Regions from separate parts of the Streptococcus sp. SCPM-O-B-23252 (M501) genome, predicted to be linked through region 4. Evidence: predicted binding sites of a transcription regulator. Region 4 holds the regulator's gene; each other region holds the start of a gene.
What was found. The regulator Rex, encoded in region 4, represses fermentation and respiration genes when NADH is low (regulators of the CRP and FNR family bind a similar motif). The targets are predictions, from matches to a motif close to TTGTGAANTANTTCACAA.

Region 1 (4,683 bases), on a different contig from region 4:
TTCTGGAAGAGCTTTGATTCCATCTTTAGATTCTTTGATGATGTTTGCAGCAACTTGATCAACACCAGCAGTTGCATCCATCAAACGTTCAGTATAAGCTTGAATCAACATCGGAAGGTTCAATCCTGTGATGATCGCAAATTTACGATCTGGATTTTCACCCATAACGCGACTCGCTTGGTTAAATGGAGAACCACTCCAAAGGTCAGCCAAAACCAAGATTTCATCTTCTGCATCAAATGCGGCAACAGCAGCATTGAATTTAGCATAGAGATCATCTGGGCCTTCACTTGGCATGAACGTAACCACTTGAACTTTCTCTTGATCCCCAAAGATCATCGAGCCGGATTGGTGGATTCCAGCTGCAAATTCACCGTGGCTAGCAATAATGATACCAATACTCATTATTGACATTCCTCCTTATAAAATTTGTTTGACTTTCAGTTTAAGAAAACTTTAAGCTTATCTATTATAAAACGTTTTCATAATAAAGTCAATTTTTCAATACTAAATTAAAGGAAAAAGAGAGTCTTTAACATATTAAATTGTTAACATCTGAGGTCGCTTGCTAGCAGACTTATTTGGCTATAAAATTCGAAAATCCTTTGGAATTCCTTGACAAGAGGGGAACGAAGGGGATTCTATGTTTCTGAAAAGAGTAGTAGTAGGATCTAATAGGTAAAATAAAAATATAGCAACCCCTTGCAGGTCCTGTTTGTGAGAAACTAAAAAAGACCAGCCTATTTGGGCTGGTCTAATAGGTTGAGTTGATTAGTTGGTGAAGTCAAGTACCATACGTCCTTGAATGGTTCCGGCTTCCATTTCGTCAAAGACTTTGACAGCATCTTCTACTGGACGCTTTTGAACAACTGGAACGACCAAGCCTTCTGCACCAAATTGGAAGGCTTCTTCCAAATCTTTACGAGTTCCTACAAGAGAACCGATGACTTGGATACCATCTAATACTGTTTTCACAATGCTGAGGTCCATCATTTCAGAAGGAAGACCAACTGCGATCACGCGGCCACCTGCACGAACAGAATCTACTGCTTGGTTGAAAGCTACTTTAGAAACAGCTGTTACGACAGCAGAGTGAGCTCCACCATTTGTTTTTTCTTTGATCAATCCTGGGACATCTTCGACTTCGTAACCGTTGATGACAAAGTCTGCACCAACTTCTTTTGCCAATTCGAGTTTATCATTGTTGATATCAACAGCGATGACATGAGCGTTGAAGACTTTCTTAGCATATTGAACAGCCAAGTTTCCTAGTCCACCAGCTCCATAGATAACGATCCATTGTCCTGGTTCAGCTTTGGCTTCTTTGATAGCTTTGTAGGTTGTAACACCGGCACAGGTAATAGAAGAAGCTTGAGCTGGATCTAATCCCTCTGGTACTTTTACTGCGTAGTCTGCAGTTACGATACATTGTTCAGCCATTCCTCCATCAACAGAGTAACCAGCATTTTTTACAGTACGGCAAAGAGTTTCGCGACCAGTTGTACAGTATTCACAAGTACCACATCCTTCGAAGAACCAAGCAACACTGACACGGTCACCAACTTTTAAACTTGTCACATCTGGAGCAAGTTCTTTAACAATCCCGATTCCTTCATGTCCAAGAACACGGCCTGGAACTTTACCGAAGTCTCCGTGAGCAACGTGCAAGTCAGTGTGGCAGACACCACAGTATTCGATTTGAACAAGAGCTTCCCCTGTTTCTAATGGGCGCATCTCCTTGTTTGCAACGATTTCAACACCGGTACCTTCTGGATTTACAACAACAGCTTTCATAGTTTTCCTCCTCAAGAGCTTAGTTGAATTAGAGACGGTAATAAAACGAGAAGTAACATCACTTGAATCATTATCGTATGAAACGAGCTAGGCTCCTTTTTTATTTTTGTTATGTTAATTTTATCACAAACTTTATCAGTTAGCAAGCGTTTACATAGAAAATTTTCTGAAAATAAACTTAACCAGTTAAACTGTTTTCAGAAAAAGTCTCTATAAGGTTCCGTATGTTTGAGAAAACAAAAAGCTTGAATCCTTTCTTGTAAAAGGTGATTCAAGCGCTTCTCTATTTATAGGAAGAGTTTTTCTAGTTGACGAGCAACGCCGTCCTGATCATTTGTATACTCGGTTTGTTTATCGGCATAGGGGAGGAGAACAGGATTGGCGTTTTTCATTGCAAAACCAGTTCCTGCGAAAGCCAACATGTCTGTATCATTTTGTTCGTCTCCAAAGGCGATAAGGTTTTTCCGATCAAGTCCGTAAGTCTTGAGGAGATAGTTGAGGGCAAAGGCCTTATTGACGCCTTTTGGAGCACATTCCAGAATGTTGAGGGGACCACCCCAGCTATTGATTTCTAGCTCGTGATGGTAGTAATCACGCATTTCTTCGGCTAAAGCATACTTATCTTCAGCGCGTGTTTGAAAGAGGATGGCGTTTGGGTTTTCGGTAACTTTATGAGCTTCGAATTTTGTTTTGGAGGAGATTTTAGAAACCCCAAATAAGGCGGGATCAATAGTATGGTGGTAGGTGTGGGTGACATAGAACTTATTGCGATACTCTCCAGCGATAAAGTCCGCCTGGATGTCATTTTCTCTCTCGACCATATCTAGGAGGTATTTTTTATCAAGGGTCATGGATAGTTCTTTTGACCATTTTTTATTTGGAATATGAGTGAGAGCGCCGTTAAAGTTAATCATGGGACTTTCCAATCCCAATTCCTTATAGATGTGATCTGCCATTCGATAGGGACGGCCAGTTGTAATAATGACCAGGTGACCTTGTTCACTGACTTTCTGGATGGTTTCAATCGTATAAGGCGATAATTTGCTCTCAGAATTTAATAAGGTGCCATCTAAATCGACAGCGATTAGTTTTTTATTCATAGGAAGATTCCTTTCATTTGTATGGTTTTTCTTACTCTAAATGAGGAGTATAGAAGTGCCATATTTTAAGAAGAATGCTACCATTATACCAGATAAACAGGAAAATTTCAGTTTTTCGAATAGTAAATGATGTGGCACAAAAGATTATCCAGATGAATCTCTTGTAAAAGTGAATGATATTTGATAAAATATTTGTATTGTTCGTGATTGAGTCGCGAGCAGATTTATTTTTTTTAAGGAGTTTATTGGAAAAATGGATAAGTTTTTCAAACTATCTGAACACGGAACGACGGTTCGTACAGAGGTATTAGCTGGTTTAACGACCTTCTTTGCCATGTCTTATATCTTATTTGTAAACCCTCAAATGCTCTCCCAAACAGGAATGCCAGCTCAAGGAGTATTTCTGGCAACCATTATTGGGTCAGTCGTTGGGACTCTTATGATGGCTTTCTACGCGAACCTGCCTTATGCCCAAGCACCAGGAATGGGCTTGAATGCCTTCTTTACCTTTACAGTGGTATTTGGGATGGGCTATTCTTGGCAAGAAGCCTTGGGAATGGTCTTTATTTGTGGATTGATTTCCTTGGTTATCACATTAACTAATGTTCGGAAAATGATTATTGAGTCAATTCCAAATGCTTTGCGTTCAGCTATTTCAGCTGGTATCGGAATTTTCTTAGCCTATGTTGGAATTAAAAATGCTGGCTTGTTGAAGTTTTCGATTGATCCGCATACCTATACGGTGGCAGGAGAAGGGGCTGACAAAGCGAATGTAGCGATTACAGCAAATTCTGCAGCGGTCCCAGGACTTGTTAGTTTTAATAGTCCGACAGTACTTCTTGCCTTGGCTGGCTTAGCCATTACTGTTTTCTTTGTCATCAAGGGCATTAAAGGAGGAATTATCCTTTCTATCCTTACGACAACAATCCTCGCTATTGTGTTTGGCATTGTTGATCTTTCAACGATTGACTTTGGTAGTACCCATCTTGGAGCAGCCGTTAATGATCTTGGCAAAATTTTTGGAGCTGCACTTGGTTCAGAAGGATTAGGTTCCTTGATTACCAATACTTCTCGTCTTCCTGAAACCTTGATGGCCATCCTCGCTTTCTCATTGACAGATATCTTTGATACGATTGGTACCTTGATTGGAACTGGTGAAAAAGTTGGTATTGTTGCCACAAATGGTGAAAATCATCAATCCGCTAAATTGGATAAAGCCCTTTATTCAGACCTCGTAGCGACATCTGTTGGTGCTATTGCAGGTACTTCGAATGTGACGACTTATGTTGAGTCAGCTGCAGGAATTGGAGCTGGTGGACGGACTGGTTTGACAGCCCTTGTAGTAGCTATCTGTTTCGCAGTGTCAAGTATTTTTAGTCCCCTTCTTGCCATCGTACCAACTGCAGCGACAGCACCGATTTTGATCATCGTTGGGATCATGATGTTGAGTAGCTTGAAAAACATCCATTGGGATGATTTGGCAGAAGCTGTACCAGCTTTCTTCACCTCTATCTTTATGGGATTCAGCTATTCCATCACAAATGGGATTGCAGCAGGTTTTATTACCTATACAGTAACCAAATTGGTCAAAGGTGAAGCCAAAGAAGTTCACAGTATGATTTGGATTTTAGATGCCTTGTTTATCTTGAACTTTATCAGTATGGCCTTGCATTAGAATGAACATAGAGGAAAGCTTGGACAAATAGCCCAAGCTTTTTTTGATTGTCTTAGGTGAGGCAGAAGGTTGATCGACTAAAAATAGTGGGCAATAATCAATTATTTTTGGTAT
Region 2 (4,683 bases), on a different contig from region 4:
CGATATCTTGGTATTTTTCATCTGCACGGTAGTAGTTGTACTTAGGCCATGTAGCTGTCTTGGCTGGACGTGTACCGTTGTAACGGATAACGTATGGAAGTAAGATCGCATTGGTCCGTCCGTGAATGGTGTGGAATTGCGCACCGATCTTGTGGGCCATTGAGTGAGAAATACCGAGGAAGGCATTGGCGAAGGCCATACCTGCGATCGTTGACGCATTGTGCATCTTTTCGCGTGAATGGAAGTCTGCATTCTTCACTGAGCTTTCCAAGTTTTCAAAGACAAGTTTGATGGCTTGAAGAGCAAGACCATCAGTGTAGTCGCTAGCCATTTGTGATACGTAAGCTTCAGTCGCGTGAGTCAATACGTCCATACCAGTATCAGCCGCAACAGATCCAGGAACTGTCAATACCAAGGCAGGGTCTACAATGGCAACCGTTGGAGTCAATGAGTAGTCTGCGATTGGGTATTTACGGTTGTTTGCTTTATCAGAGATAACGGCAAATGGAGTTACTTCAGATCCTGTACCAGATGTTGTTGGGATCGCGATGAATTTAGTTTTCTTACCAAGCAATGGGAATTTGAAGGCACGTTTACGGATATCCATGAATTTTTGTACAAGGTCACGGAAGTCCACTTCTGGTTGTTCATAGAAGAGCCACATTACTTTAGCCGCATCCATTGGAGATCCACCGCCGAGAGCGACGATAGTATCTGGTTTGAAGGCACGCATGATCTCTGTACCACGTTCAACAGTTGTGATATCTGGATCTGGTTCAACGTCTGCAAAGATTTGGTAAACTACCTTGTTGCGACGAAGGTCAAGCTGTTCGATGATACGATCAAGGAAACCAAGCTCTACCATAGCGTGGTCTGTAACGATCATGACACGTTCAACGTCACGACATTTTTGTAGGTATTCAATTGAATCACGTTCAAAGTATGTTTTTGAAGGAAGTTTCATCCATTGCATGTTATTTCTCCGGCGTCCGACTTTTTTGATATTCAAGAGGTTGATGGCACTAACGTTGTCCCCAACAGAGTTACGTCCGTAAGAACCACATCCAAGTGTCAATGATGGCAAGAAGGCATTGTAAACATCCCCGATACCACCGAAAGTCGAAGGAGAGTTGCAGATCACACGAATGGCTTTAACTGCTTTACCAAATTCTTTGGTCAATTCTTCGTCAGCTGTATGGATGGCAGCTGAGTGACCAAGACCGTTGAATTCAACCATTTGACGAGCTTTGTTAATTCCGTCTTCACGGCTTTCAGATTTCAAGACAGCGATGACTGGTGACAATTTTTCACGAGTCAAAGGCTCTTTTTCGCCAACTTCTTTACATTCTGCCGCAAGGATATTGGTTCCTTCTGGAACTGAGAAGCCAGCTTGTTCAGCGATCCATGCTGCTGGTTTCCCAACGATGTCCGCATTCAATTTCGCACCCGCACAGTTTTTGCTGTTAGCTTTTACACCAAAGCAGAACTCTTCAAGAAGGGCTTTTTCTTTTTTGTTGACGAAGTAAGTGTGGTAAGATTTGAATTCTTCAACAAACTCATCGTAGATTTCTTTATCGATGATGACCGCTTGTTCAGACGCACAGACCATACCATTGTCAAATGATTTAGACATGACGATATCGTGTGCAGCTTGGCGGATGTTAGCTGATTTTTCGACATAAGCAGGAACGTTTCCGGCACCGACCCCAAGAGCTGGTTTACCGCAAGAATAGGCAGCTTTCACCATTGCGTTACCACCTGTTGCAAGGATAGTCGCAATCCCTTCGTGGTTCATAAGGGCACTGGTTGCTTCCATAGATGGTTGCGTGATCCATTGCACACAGTTTTCAGGAGCTCCTGCTTTAATCGCTGCATCGCGGACGATTTGTGCCGCATGAGCAGATGATTCTTGCGCTGATGGGTGGAAAGCAAAGACGATAGGGTTCCGTGTCTTCAAGGAAATCAATGCTTTAAAGATTGCTGTTGAAGTTGGGTTGGTTGTAGGTGTGATCCCGCAGACTACTCCGACTGGCTCAGCAATCAAGGTCAAACCAGTGACATCATCTTCTTGAATGACACCAACTGTCTTGGTGTGACGCATGTTGTTTACAACGTGCTCACAAGCGAACAAGTTCTTAGTCGCCTTGTCTTCAAAGACTCCACGACCAGTTTCTTCATAGGCATGAAGAGCGAGCTCACCGTGAGCGTCAAGAGCAGCTACAGATGCTTTCGCCACAATGTAGTCTACTTGCTCCTGATCCAATTTGCGCATTTCTTCAAGCGCTACGAGCGCTTTTTGCACCAACTCGTCTACATGTTTTTCAGCAGCGAGTTTCTTTTCTTCAGGTGATTGAGTTTTTTTATCAGCCATTTGATGCTTTCCTCCAATGTTTGAAACCCTTATCCTTTTCCGGAACTTTTTCCTGTTTTCAGAAACTTTCAAGAATAGTGTAAGAAATTTCGATTTGTTAATTTTTTCACAATATTATTGTACTCTATTTTAGAAAATTTGTAAATAGTTTCACAAAGATTTTTTTAACTTTTTATCATGAATCCTCCTTCTCCTTCTATACAGGAGTATTTTCAAGAAAAAATTGAAGAATTTTTTTGAGAAAGCACTTCAATTTCACAAACAAATATTTTCACGCATTTTTTGTAAGCGTTTTCTTAATTTTACTAAAAAAAGCAATTTTCTTCAAGTGAAAATTGCTTAAGTCGTTTAGTAATTTTTACGGCTTAACTGGCCCCCGATTTGCTTGATCAACTGCTTCTTTTACGACGTTAGCGTATAGATTTCCCCCAACATCGATGGAGCCATCTGATTCTAAACCAAAGTGGACACTATCCGTTCCAGCCCAGATAGCTGGATTTTCGACAGCAACTTGATGCCAGTCCGCTACATAGACATAATCGTATTTTTTAGCTAACTCTAGCTCATACTTTCGAGTCTGAACGGTGACGCTCTTGCTATCATTTGCTTCACGTCCATCATATGGGGTCACAAAGATTAAGCGATGTCCTTTTGGTAGTTCTTGAACAAACTTATCCAACAATTCTTGATAATTATTAGAAGAGTTAGTTCCAAGTGCGATCACCACGTTCTTGAGCAAGACTCTATTGGCAATATCCGTTTCATATACCTTTAAGCCTGAGTCCAGATTGCGACTCACCAAAGCATCTAGTTGGATATCTGGCAGAACTTGTTTCAGATAATCTGATGCCCGGAGGTTTACAGAATCTCCGATCATGGTCACGCCATCTGATACATTGTAGGAAGTCGCTGAAGCATTGTCAACTTGGGCACGCGTGATCTGCATCTTGCTGTCGGATTGACGAAGCCCTTCGGTAATCAGATTTTCATCAAAGGCTCCGACGCGTGGCGCAAAGAGTGCAATCCCAAACATGAGCAAGGTCAAGGGAATCGCGCTGTAAAAGAGTGGTTTCGTGAAACTTCTGAGATCCATCGAGATTCCAAAAATCTTCGGTTCACGTCCAGCTAAGGTTGGTTCAATAATATAGAAACTCAAGGCAGCAAGACTAAATGATACAAGCGCTGTTAGTAGAGAAGCCCATCCATTGGTCATTAATTGAGAAAAGATGATGTAAAATGGCCAGTGGAAGAGATAAACCCCATAACTTGTATCTGCAATAAAGGTAATCACTGCTGGTTCTTTTTGATCTGGTGTCTTTTCATGAAGGACACGCGTCATCACAATCATCACAGATGCAGCAAGAGTTGCTACTAAAAATCCAAATAAATAGGTCCAAACACTATCAAATGGAAGAATAAATGTCAAGACCAACAAAACTAGAAAAGCACCCGCTAAAATCGTTAACGTCTTCTGTAGAGATAGCTTCTTCACTAATTGAGTAAGATTTGGGCTGGTCGTTGTAATCCCTGTCACTGTCGCTAAAGCACTCCCCACAAAGAAAGGAAAGACGTGAGCGATACTAGAAAAATAGACATTGGACAAATTCTTGGTGACCAGCGCTCCGACAAAGAAGGTCAGGAAGGCCACCAAAAAGAGACCTGTCGACGACAGGAAGATATAGCCTCTATATTGGCCAACTGACTTAGCTTTTTTACCCAAAAACCAAGCCAAAAGAGCCCAGAGGACGTAGTAATGAACTTCAAGAGCCAAACTCCAAGTATGAATGAAAAGATGGGGGATGAACTGACTTTCGTAACTTCCGCCACTTAACATCTCATAGAAATTGGTCACAAAGCCAAAGACGGCAGCAATCTGTGTCCCAAGCCCAGCAATAAAGTCTCGTCTGACCAAGAAGGTAAAAGGCATGACCAGCAAGACCATAAAGACTAAAGGTGGGACAATCCGGTAGAAGCGTCGTCTAAGGAAGCCCTTGAGATCAATTTTTTGATGACGGGCAAACTCATCGATCAGAAGAGCCGTGATCAAAAATCCTGAGAAAGTAAAGAAGATATCTACTCCAATAAATCCACCAGGAAAAACCTTTTGGAAGAAATGGTAGAGAAGAACGAGAAGAAGTCCCGTTATCCGTACCAATGAAAACCATTTAATTCGCATTTTGATAAATTCCTTGTTTAAACGTTCCCTTATAGACGACATTTTGTTCTGTCGTCAAGGTTCCCTGTCCTTCTGGTTGACCATTGACAAATTCACCTTCATATTTCCAACCAGCCTTGGCTGTAAAGGTTCCATA
Region 3 (4,683 bases), 120 kb from region 4:
GCAATTAGTTAGCAACTCTTCTCACTAGTTAAAACAATTGTCTTGATCTCTAAATGAATTTTCTCCGAGTAAAGGTTAATAGATCAGAAACATAATACAATGGATTGACCATAGGTTTGAAAGGTGAGAATAAACTGTTTTTATATCTCTATTAACCAGTTATAAAATAGTCGAGCATGCCAAAATCATTTTAAAATTTATAAGAAAGCACTATAATTTCTGCATAAGGTAAAACTGATAAAGGAATTATATAGCCTATTTTGTTGTAAAAAAAAATCCCCGCCAAGTTAGATCTTGGCGGGGATTTGGTGGGGAATAACTCCCCTATTTAAGATTTAAATCACCTTAAGCAATTCTTAACCTTAATATACTATGCTTTCGCATTCAATTTACGTTACTCTATTATTTAAGAGTAACTGAAGCTCCAGCTTCTTCCAATTTAGCTTTGATTTCTTCAGCTTCAGCTGTAGCAACACCTTCTTTAACAAGTGCAGGTGCTCCATCAACAAGTTCTTTAGCTTCTTTAAGACCAAGACCTGTGATTTCACGTACAACTTTGATAACGCCGACTTTCTTGTCGCCTGCAGATGTCAATTCAACGTCGAATGAATCTTTAGCAGCACCAGCGTCAGCAGCACCAGCTGCAGCAACAGCTACAGGAGCAGCTGCAGTTACACCAAATTCTTCTTCGATAGCTTTTACAAGGTCGTTCAATTCAAGGATTGAAGCTTCTTTAATTTCAGCAATAATGTTTTCAATGTTCAATGCCATTGTTATTTCCTCCAAATAAGTTTCAAATTTTTTATTTATATTTTTTTGTAGCTAGGCTACGCTGCGTAGCTTAAGATTAAGCTGCGTCTTCTTTGTTGTCTGCAACCGCTTTGACTGCAAGAGCAACGTTGCGCACTGGCGCTTGAAGTACAGAAAGGAGCATAGAAAGAAGTCCTTCGCGGTTTGGAAGAGTTGCAAGAGCAAGAATCTCTTCTTTAGATGCGACAGCGCCTTCGATTGCACCACCTTTGATTTCAAGTGCGTCAGCGTTTTTAGCAAAGTCGTTCAAGATTTTCGCTGGTGCGATAACATCTTCGTTAGAAAATGCTACTGCAGATGGTCCAACAAACACAGATGCAAGATCTTCAAGACCAGCTTTTTCAGCTGCACGACGTAAGATTGAGTTTTTAATAACTTTATACTCAACTTCGCTTCCACGAAGCTCACGACGAAGAACTGTATCTTGTTCAACTGTCAAACCACGAGCGTCTACAACGACGATTGATGCAGCAGCTTTCATTTTCTCAGCTACTACGTCAACTAGTTCCGCTTTCTTAGCAATAATTGCTTCACTCATTAGTGTGTTCACCTCCGTAATTATTTTGCTTGGGGAATTTTTCCAAAAGAAAAACGCGCCCAAACCTAGACACGAAAGTACAATACGCTTCTTTTTACATGATACGTTTTGTCCTCGGTAGGATATTTATGAGTCGAGCTCCCCTACTGTCTTAGGCAGTTTTTTCAAACCGTTATTTAGTTTATCACATAAAAAAAAAGAATGCAAGTATTTTGCAAACTTTTTTTAAAAATAGTTAATCTTTATAGATAGTCTTAGTACGATTGAGCCATGCATAGGCCAAGCCCATAATCACTCCTCCTCCTACCCAGTTACCTACAAAGGTGACAGCATAGTGACGAAGCACATTGAAGAACTCTAAGTGAGGCAAATCTTTCGCAATAGAATTAAAAGTAGCTAATGAGAAAGAAGCAAAGTTCGCTGCGATGTGTTCATTGGTAAGAAATACAAACATATAAATAGCTGACAAAGCCATCAGAACTTTCGCTGTTTCATCTTTAAAGAATAAGTAGGACAAAATAGCTATATTAACAAAGATATTGGCAACAACCCCTTCAAAGAAGACCAATTGATTAGAACGTTGCAACTTCATCTCTACAACCGAACCAAGGAAGCCTTTTGGATTCAGATTTGCAAAAGCACTTGTCTGACTGAAGAGAAATGCGAGGAACAAGGCACCAACCAGATTAAAGAACGTACAATAGAGTAAAATTTCTAAAGCTTTCTTCCAATTAATTTTCTTTAAATAAACACCGGCTGTCAGGTACATCATATTGGAAGTCGTTAACTCACTATTTAAGAAGAGTAAATAAACCAATCCCCAAGCAAAAATAAATGGGAACAAGAAACGACCAGAACCTGGCAAGAAGGTATTGAGCAAATCTGCACCTACAATCCCAACTGCTGTACTCATTGTTAGAAATGCACCCGCAAACATAGAGCGGACAGCATACCGAGCTTTAGAAGCTGTATATAGCTCTTCCTTCTTCTGACATGCTGCTTCTACCTTAAGAACAAAATTTGATTCTCCCATCTGAATCTCCTTATATATTGAATTTGTGAACTTCTTCATTATATCATAGAATAGACTTTCTGAAAAGGTTTTCAGAAAAAATTAGTAAAAATAATGTGTTCTATAAAGAAACGATTTAAAACGATGGAGAGAAAAAACAGACCTTAAAGGTCTGCTTATAATTCAATTTAATTCATATCTTACAAGAAACGATTTGCCCAAGCGATATCCAGGTTCAAGATTTCTTGTGTTGTATATTGTTGGCGATAAGGATTGTAGACAGTACCTTCATAGCCACCATACACACTAGGTGAATCATACTGAGTAAGATTGTAAGTTTCGATGATATGGTTCAATTTTGCATAGTAACTAGTATCAGTAGCATAGACACCCGTTAAGGCAGCTGTAGCATCCTGATAGCTACTTGTATTGCTCTTCCAAGCGCCAGCAAAATGACCTTGTTTCAAAACTGCAACGTAGTCTTGCAATGATTCATAGTAGCTAGGGTATGAACGGAAAGCATCGTTGATGGTATAGGCATTCCCCGCACCATCATCTTCCCAAGTCTGCATCACTGCTGATTGACCTGCATAGCTTCCTTTAATACCAAAAAGGTTATAGTGTGGATAAGATGACAAACCAGATTGACCTGATCCACTTTCTAAGATAGCTTGAGCAATCATAACTGATGCATACAGATCATTTTCTTGACCAAGCTGACGAGCAGATTCACCGATTTGTGAGATGAAAGCTTCTGTTGGATCTGCGTATTGAGAATAAGCCTCATCGTTAGCACCGACGTTTCCTACATGCTCGCTCATTGCTGCCGCTACTGTTCCTGCAGCAACCAGAGCCACTAACGATCCAATCAATTTCGATTTATTTAGTATTTTTTTCAATGTGATAATCTCCTAAAGCTTTAATGAAAACTCTTTAAGATGATTATAGCACAGAAAAACCTTAAAATGTTGAGTTGAATATTACATTTTAATTACAATATCGATATAAATCAAACAAATAAATAACAACTTAGTAATAATACGAATTATTCCGAAAAACTAAAATCAAAAATTGCGTTCCAAGCTTCTTCTACTCCCGTTTTATTAACGGATGAGAAGATGATAAAGGTATCTGATTTATCAAAATCCAACTTCTTCTTGATCATGGATTCATGCTTGTTCCATTTTCCTCTTGGTATTTTGTCAGCTTTCGTGGCAACTAAGATAACAGGGATTTCGTAGTATTTTAAAAATTCGTACATTTGGACATCATCTGCTGAGGGTTCATGACGAAGATCGACTAGGCTGACAACTGCTTTTAGATTATCTCTGGTTGTCAGATACTCCTCGATCATCTTGCCCCATTTCTCACGCTCTTTTTTAGAGACACGAGCATATCCATAGCCAGGTACATCGACAAAACGAAGTTTGTCATCGATATTAAAGAAGTTTAATAACTGTGTTTTCCCTGGTTTTCCAGACGTACGGGCCAAATTCTTACGATTTAGCATGGTATTAATAAAAGAAGACTTGCCGACATTTGATCGACCGGCAAGTGCAACTTCTGGGATATCATCTTGAGGATAATGACTTTTATTGGTAGCGCTCAACAAGATATCTGCATTATGAGTATTTACTTTCATAGAAATTCTTTCTAGGCAGTTTCTAAAATTGGTTTTTCAGTTCCGTTAACTGCTTCTTTAGTGATTCGAACCAGTTTGACGTCTTCTTGACTTGGAACTTCAAACATAACATCCAACATAGTTTCTTCGATGATAGAACGTAAGCCACGAGCACCTGTCTTGCGTTCGATAGCTTTGCTTGCAATTTCTTCAAGTGCTTCGTCATCAAATTCTAATTCAACATCATCAAAGGATAGGAGAGCTTGGTATTGTTTCACCAAGGCATTTCTTGGTTCTTTCAAAATACGAACCAGATCTTCAACTGTCAGTTGCTCCAAAGCGGCAAGAACCGGAAGACGACCAATTAACTCAGGAATAATACCGAATTTTTGGATATCTTCTGCAATGATTTCTTGCATGTAAGAGCTAGATTCATCAATGGCTTTGTTGTTTTGGCCAAACCCGATGATCTTTTCACCTAGACGTTGCTTCACAATTTCTTCAATCCCATCAAAGGCTCCACCAACGATGAAGAGGATATTTTTGGTGTCAACTTGAATCATCTCTTGTTGAGGATGCTTGCGTCCGCCTTGAGGTGGCACGCTCGCAACAGTTCCCTCGATGATCTTCAAGAGAGCTTGCTATACTCCTTCACCAGATACATCACGGGTGATCGAGACGTTCTCGCTCTTTTTAGCAATC
Region 4 (4,683 bases):
TCAAGGAAAAACAAATTGAATACAAGCCTGCAAAAAGTAAAGTAGCAAGATTGGCCCAAAGTTTGCTAAAAAGCTGAAATTACTGAATTTTTTTGCTAAAATAAGACTAGACAAAAATATCTAAATGAGGATCAAACACATGTCAGAAAAAAACAATATGAAGCTCTTCGCACTCAACTCCAACCAAGAAATTGCACAAAAAATTTCAGAAGTTGCTGGCATCCCACTCGGAAAGCTTTCTTCACGTCAATTCTCAGATGGTGAAATCCAAATTAATATCGAAGAAAGTGTGCGTGGATATGATATTTACATCATCCAATCTACTAGCTTCCCAGTGAACAATCACTTGATGGAATTGTTAATCATGGTAGATGCTTGCCAACGAGCAAGTGCCCATACCGTAAACGTGGTCCTTCCATACTTTGGGTATGCTCGTCAAGACCGTACTGCTGCTCCTCGCGAACCAATTACAGCAAAATTAGTTGCCAACATGCTTGTCAAGGCAGGGGTAGACCGTGTTGTAACCCTCGATCTTCATGCGGTTCAAGTACAAGGCTTCTTCGATATCCCAGTAGACAACTTGTTTACGATTCCTCTATTTGCTGATCACTATATCAAACAAGGTTTAACCGGTTCAGATGTAGTGGTTGTCAGCCCTAAAAATTCTGGAGTGAAACGCGCCCGCAATCTTGCAGAATATCTAGATGCCCCAATTGCTATCATCGACTACGCCCAAGACGACTCTAGTCGTGACGAGGGCTACATCATCGGGGATGTTAAAGGTAAAAAAGCAATCCTCATCGATGATATTTTAAATACAGGAAAAACCTTCTCTGAAGCTGCAAAAATTGTCCAACGCGACGGCGCTACTGAGATTTATGCCGTTTCAAGTCACGGACTTTTCGTTAAGGGAGCTGCGGAATTACTAGACCAAGCACCGATTAAAGAAATTTTAGTTACAGACTCTGTAGCAACCAAAGAACAAAAACCAAAAAATGTAAAATACATTACTGCAAGCGAATTGATTGGAGAGGCCCTTGTTCGTATCCAAGAGCGTAAACCAGTTAGTCCACTCTTTGCATACCACAAGAAATAAGGTGATGGCGTGATTTATTTTGACAATGCGGCAACCACTCCCCTAAGCCCAGGAGTAATCAAGGTGATGACAGAAACGATGGAAACTAGTTTCGGAAATCCCTCTAGTCTCCACTCCCACGGTCGCCAAGCGAAAAAGATTCTTAGAGATGCTAGGGAATGTGTTGCAACTTGTTTAAAGACCTCTAGTCAACAGATTATCTTCACTTCTGGCGGGACCGAAAGCAATAACACCGTTATAAAGGGCTACTGTCTCAAACATAGACAGCAAGGGAAACATATTATTACCACGGCTATTGAGCACCATGCCGTCCTTGAACCAATTGAGTACTTAGTTAAAGAATATGGATTTGAAGTAACCATCATTCAACCGGTCGATCAAAAAATTCGCCTTGAAGATATTCAAGCTGCACTTCGTCCCGATACTATTTTAGTATCCACTATGTATGCCAACAACGAAACGGGTGATCTCTTACCTATCAAGGCAATTTCTGACCTTTTAAAAGACCATCCTGCTGCTTTTCATGTCGATGCTGTTCAAGCCGTTGGTAAACTTGCTGTAGCCCCTGAAGAGCTTGGAGTTGATTTTCTAACTGCATCGGCCCATAAATTTCACGGGCCTAAGGGAGTTGGACTTCTCTATGCTAAAAAGCCTGACTTCTTCAATCTCTTACACGGGGGTGACCAAGAAGACAAGCGTCGAGCTAGTACAGAGAACTTGATTTCAATTGCTGGAATGGCTCAAGCCCTCAAAGAAGCAACTGATCAGTTAGACGCAAATTATCAGTATATTCAGACCTTATCTAAACGTATCCTAACCGGCCTAGAAGATTTAGATTTCTATCTGAATGGCACAGACTCCAAACTTCCTCATGTCTTGAACATTGGCTTCCCAGGTATCAGCAATGATATCCTACTGCTTCGTTTAGATATGGCAGGGATTTCAGTCTCAACTGGCTCTGCTTGTACTGCGGGGACTGTTCAACCAAGTCACGTCCTTGCAGCTTATTATGGTGAAGATTCCCCTCGCTTGAAGGAATCTATTCGCATTAGTTTATCCGAATTCAATACTTCTGATGAAGTCGATATTTTTATTACAAACATTCATAAAATTTTAGGAGAATTACATGGCATTTGAAACATCTGTCTCATTAACAAACTGTGATTACACATACGCAATCCACCCAAATATCAAGAAATATACCCTACGTGACAATACTTTTACACAAACAAAGGTTGGTAACTACGAATTAAATCGTTTATTAGAAGCTATTCCAAATAGCGGAGATGGCTTTAAGTTAAAGATTATCATCAATAAGGATTTAACAGGATTTAAAATTAACATTACTGACAAGTCAGGCCTTCGTTTGGTAAATATTTTTAAAAATCCAGAAAACAAAATTATCCAACAAAAATTCTACTTCCTCATGGACAGTTTAGTTGAACGTGAAATTTTTGAAAGGATTGAAAACTAATGACCAATGGTCCTGTAGTCCTCACCTATTTGGATGCATACCAAAAAGAACGTCAGGTTAGCTACGATAACATCGATCACTGTCTATTAGCCTTCTCAGGCTGTGTGACCATTCCAGATTCCTATCAGGTTGTTTCTGTTACCTACAAGGAGCATCCCTTACCTTTCACTGGAAAAATCGGTGACTTTTATCGCTATCTGATTCAGTTTGATCAGAGTTTAAGAAATTCCAATTAACAATGAAAACACCTTTTTGGTGTTTTTTTAGTATAAGATAGTTGCTTTTTTCACAAACTTTTTATACAATAGATTTGAAAGGTTGTGATATTGTGAAACAAGATAAGACTAATCCAATTCCTCGTGCTACTGCTAAACGACTCTCCTTGTATTACCGCATTTTCAAACGCTTTAATGCAGAGAAAATTGAGCGAGCAAATTCAAAACAAATCGCTGAAGCCATCGGGATTGATTCCGCAACTGTTCGTCGTGACTTCTCCTACTTTGGAGAGCTAGGACGACGTGGTTTTGGTTATGATGTCAAAAAGTTAATGAATTTCTTTGCTGATCTCTTGAATGATAACTCCATCACCAATGTTGCTATCGTCGGGATTGGAAATATGGGGAGTGCCCTTCTTCACTATCGCTTCCATGAGCGAAACAAAATGAAAATTGTCATGGCATTTGATACGGATGATCATAAGTTAGTCGGCACTAAAAGTAAAGATGGTATTCCGATTTACGGCATCTCCACACTAAAAGAAAAACTTGAGGGACAAGAGATTCAAACAGCCATTTTAACCGTTCCAAGTGTAAAATCTCAAGAAGTTGCAGATTTACTGGTTGAAGCTGGTATCAAGGGAATCCTTAGCTTTTCTCCAGTACACCTAACAGTTCCAAAAGATGTGGTAGTCCAATATGTCGATCTAACCAGTGAATTGCAAACCCTTCTCTACTTTATGCGCAAAAATTCATGATAAGCAAAGAGGCTGGGACAAAAGTCCTAGCCTCTCAATTGTCTTTGGATGATCGAGCAAGACGCAGTGGTTGAGTGGGATCTACTACGCTGATTTCATCAGCTTTTACAGCCCTACTCAACTGTGCGGAGGTGGGACGACGAAATCGAATTCTAACGAATTACCGATTTCTGTCCCACTCTCTTTTTTTATACCAATAAATCTGTTTCTTCCCGGTAGCTATAATAATCATCAGTTGAGACAATCAGATGGTCCAGGAAAACAATTCCTAGACAATTACAGGCTTCAATCATTTGTTGGGTGACACCATCATCATTTTTGCTGGGATGAATGATTCCAGAAGGGTGGTTGTGAACCAAGATTAAAGATGTCGCCATATGCTTGATGGCATAGTGCAAGATTTCTCTCGGTTCTGCAATACTACGATTAACTGTTCCGATAAAAATCACTTGCTGATGGATAATTTGATTTTGGGTATTCAGATACAGGGCCAGTAAATGCTCCTGTTTCTCATGGCCTATTTTTTGCTGCATCATTTTTGCCAGCTTCTGACTACTCATGATTTGTTCCGTTTCAATCACTTCAGAAGTCTGTATTCGTTTCCCTAATTCAATAGCAGCTAACAGCTCAATGGCTTTAACTTTCCCAATTCCTGGAACTTCCTGTAACTCCTGAAAACTCATACTAGCCAGTTCTTTTAAACTCTTTAGTGAGGCCAACAGGTCTTGAGCGATCTCGTAGACTGGTTTATTTTTGTTCCCCGTCCGTAATAAGATGGACAGCAATTCTTGATGACTGAGCTTATCGGGTCCTTCTGTTAGCAAGCGTTCTCTAGGTAAGAGACCTGATTCTTGAAATACAATATGATACATAAAAAACCTCCTCAATTAATAATTCGCAATTGAGGAGGAAAAAGGACGATTCTGTAAAAATTAAATTGGACAAACTACTTCTCTTAGGTTTTCAAGAATTCGAGTTTCTTCATTTGAGAAGTTAATTCTATAGCATTCTTGTACTTGTTCCAAAGACGCAAGGAATTGACGAATTTCATATCGAATTAAGTGTTCTTGATCATTAGGAAGGTTTTCAATGGTTTTGAAGACCTGTTCAACTTCGTAGATTCCCTTGGTAATAAGGCCT

Region 1: a site for Rex is predicted at 1,906-1,923, ahead of adhP (alcohol dehydrogenase AdhP). Genes of this name have one in related genera too.
Region 2: a site for Rex is predicted at 2,466-2,483, ahead of adhE (bifunctional acetaldehyde-CoA/alcohol dehydrogenase). Genes of this name have one in related genera too.
Region 3: a site for Rex is predicted at 2,405-2,422, ahead of AC3E6G_RS03655 (formate/nitrite transporter family protein). Genes of this name have one in related genera too.

The regions. Positions count from the first base shown of each region.
Region 1 is NZ_JBYQGS010000004.1:16,650-21,332, forward strand. Features, by position in the region: gene AC3E6G_RS08425 (PTS sugar transporter subunit IIB) at 1-405, opposite strand, end outside; gene adhP (alcohol dehydrogenase AdhP) at 772-1,794, opposite strand; gene AC3E6G_RS08435 (Cof-type HAD-IIB family hydrolase) at 2,082-2,894, opposite strand; gene AC3E6G_RS08440 (NCS2 family permease) at 3,148-4,569, shown strand.
Region 2 is NZ_JBYQGS010000005.1:36,563-41,245, reverse strand. Features, by position in the region: gene adhE (bifunctional acetaldehyde-CoA/alcohol dehydrogenase) at 1-2,371, opposite strand, end outside; gene AC3E6G_RS08950 (acyltransferase family protein) at 2,730-4,547, opposite strand; gene AC3E6G_RS08945 (MORN repeat-containing protein) at 4,537-4,683, opposite strand, start outside.
Region 3 is NZ_JBYQGS010000001.1:745,653-750,335, reverse strand. Features, by position in the region: gene rplL (50S ribosomal protein L7/L12) at 403-771, opposite strand; gene rplJ (50S ribosomal protein L10) at 848-1,348, opposite strand; ribosomal protein L10 leader region at 1,387-1,522, opposite strand; gene AC3E6G_RS03655 (formate/nitrite transporter family protein) at 1,584-2,381, opposite strand; gene AC3E6G_RS03650 (glucosaminidase domain-containing protein) at 2,561-3,259, opposite strand; gene yihA (ribosome biogenesis GTP-binding protein YihA/YsxC) at 3,406-4,002, opposite strand; partial or broken gene clpX (ATP-dependent Clp protease ATP-binding subunit ClpX) at 4,014-4,683, opposite strand, start outside.
Region 4 is NZ_JBYQGS010000001.1:869,329-874,011, forward strand. Features, by position in the region: gene AC3E6G_RS04225 (CYTH domain-containing protein) at 1-77, shown strand, start outside; gene AC3E6G_RS04230 (ribose-phosphate diphosphokinase) at 140-1,096, shown strand; gene AC3E6G_RS04235 (cysteine desulfurase family protein) at 1,106-2,233, shown strand; gene AC3E6G_RS04240 (DUF1831 domain-containing protein) at 2,223-2,570, shown strand; gene AC3E6G_RS04245 (DUF4649 family protein) at 2,570-2,806, shown strand; gene AC3E6G_RS04250 (redox-sensing transcriptional repressor Rex) at 2,899-3,543, shown strand; gene radC (RadC family protein) at 3,732-4,415, opposite strand; gene AC3E6G_RS04260 (porphobilinogen deaminase) at 4,476-4,683, opposite strand, start outside.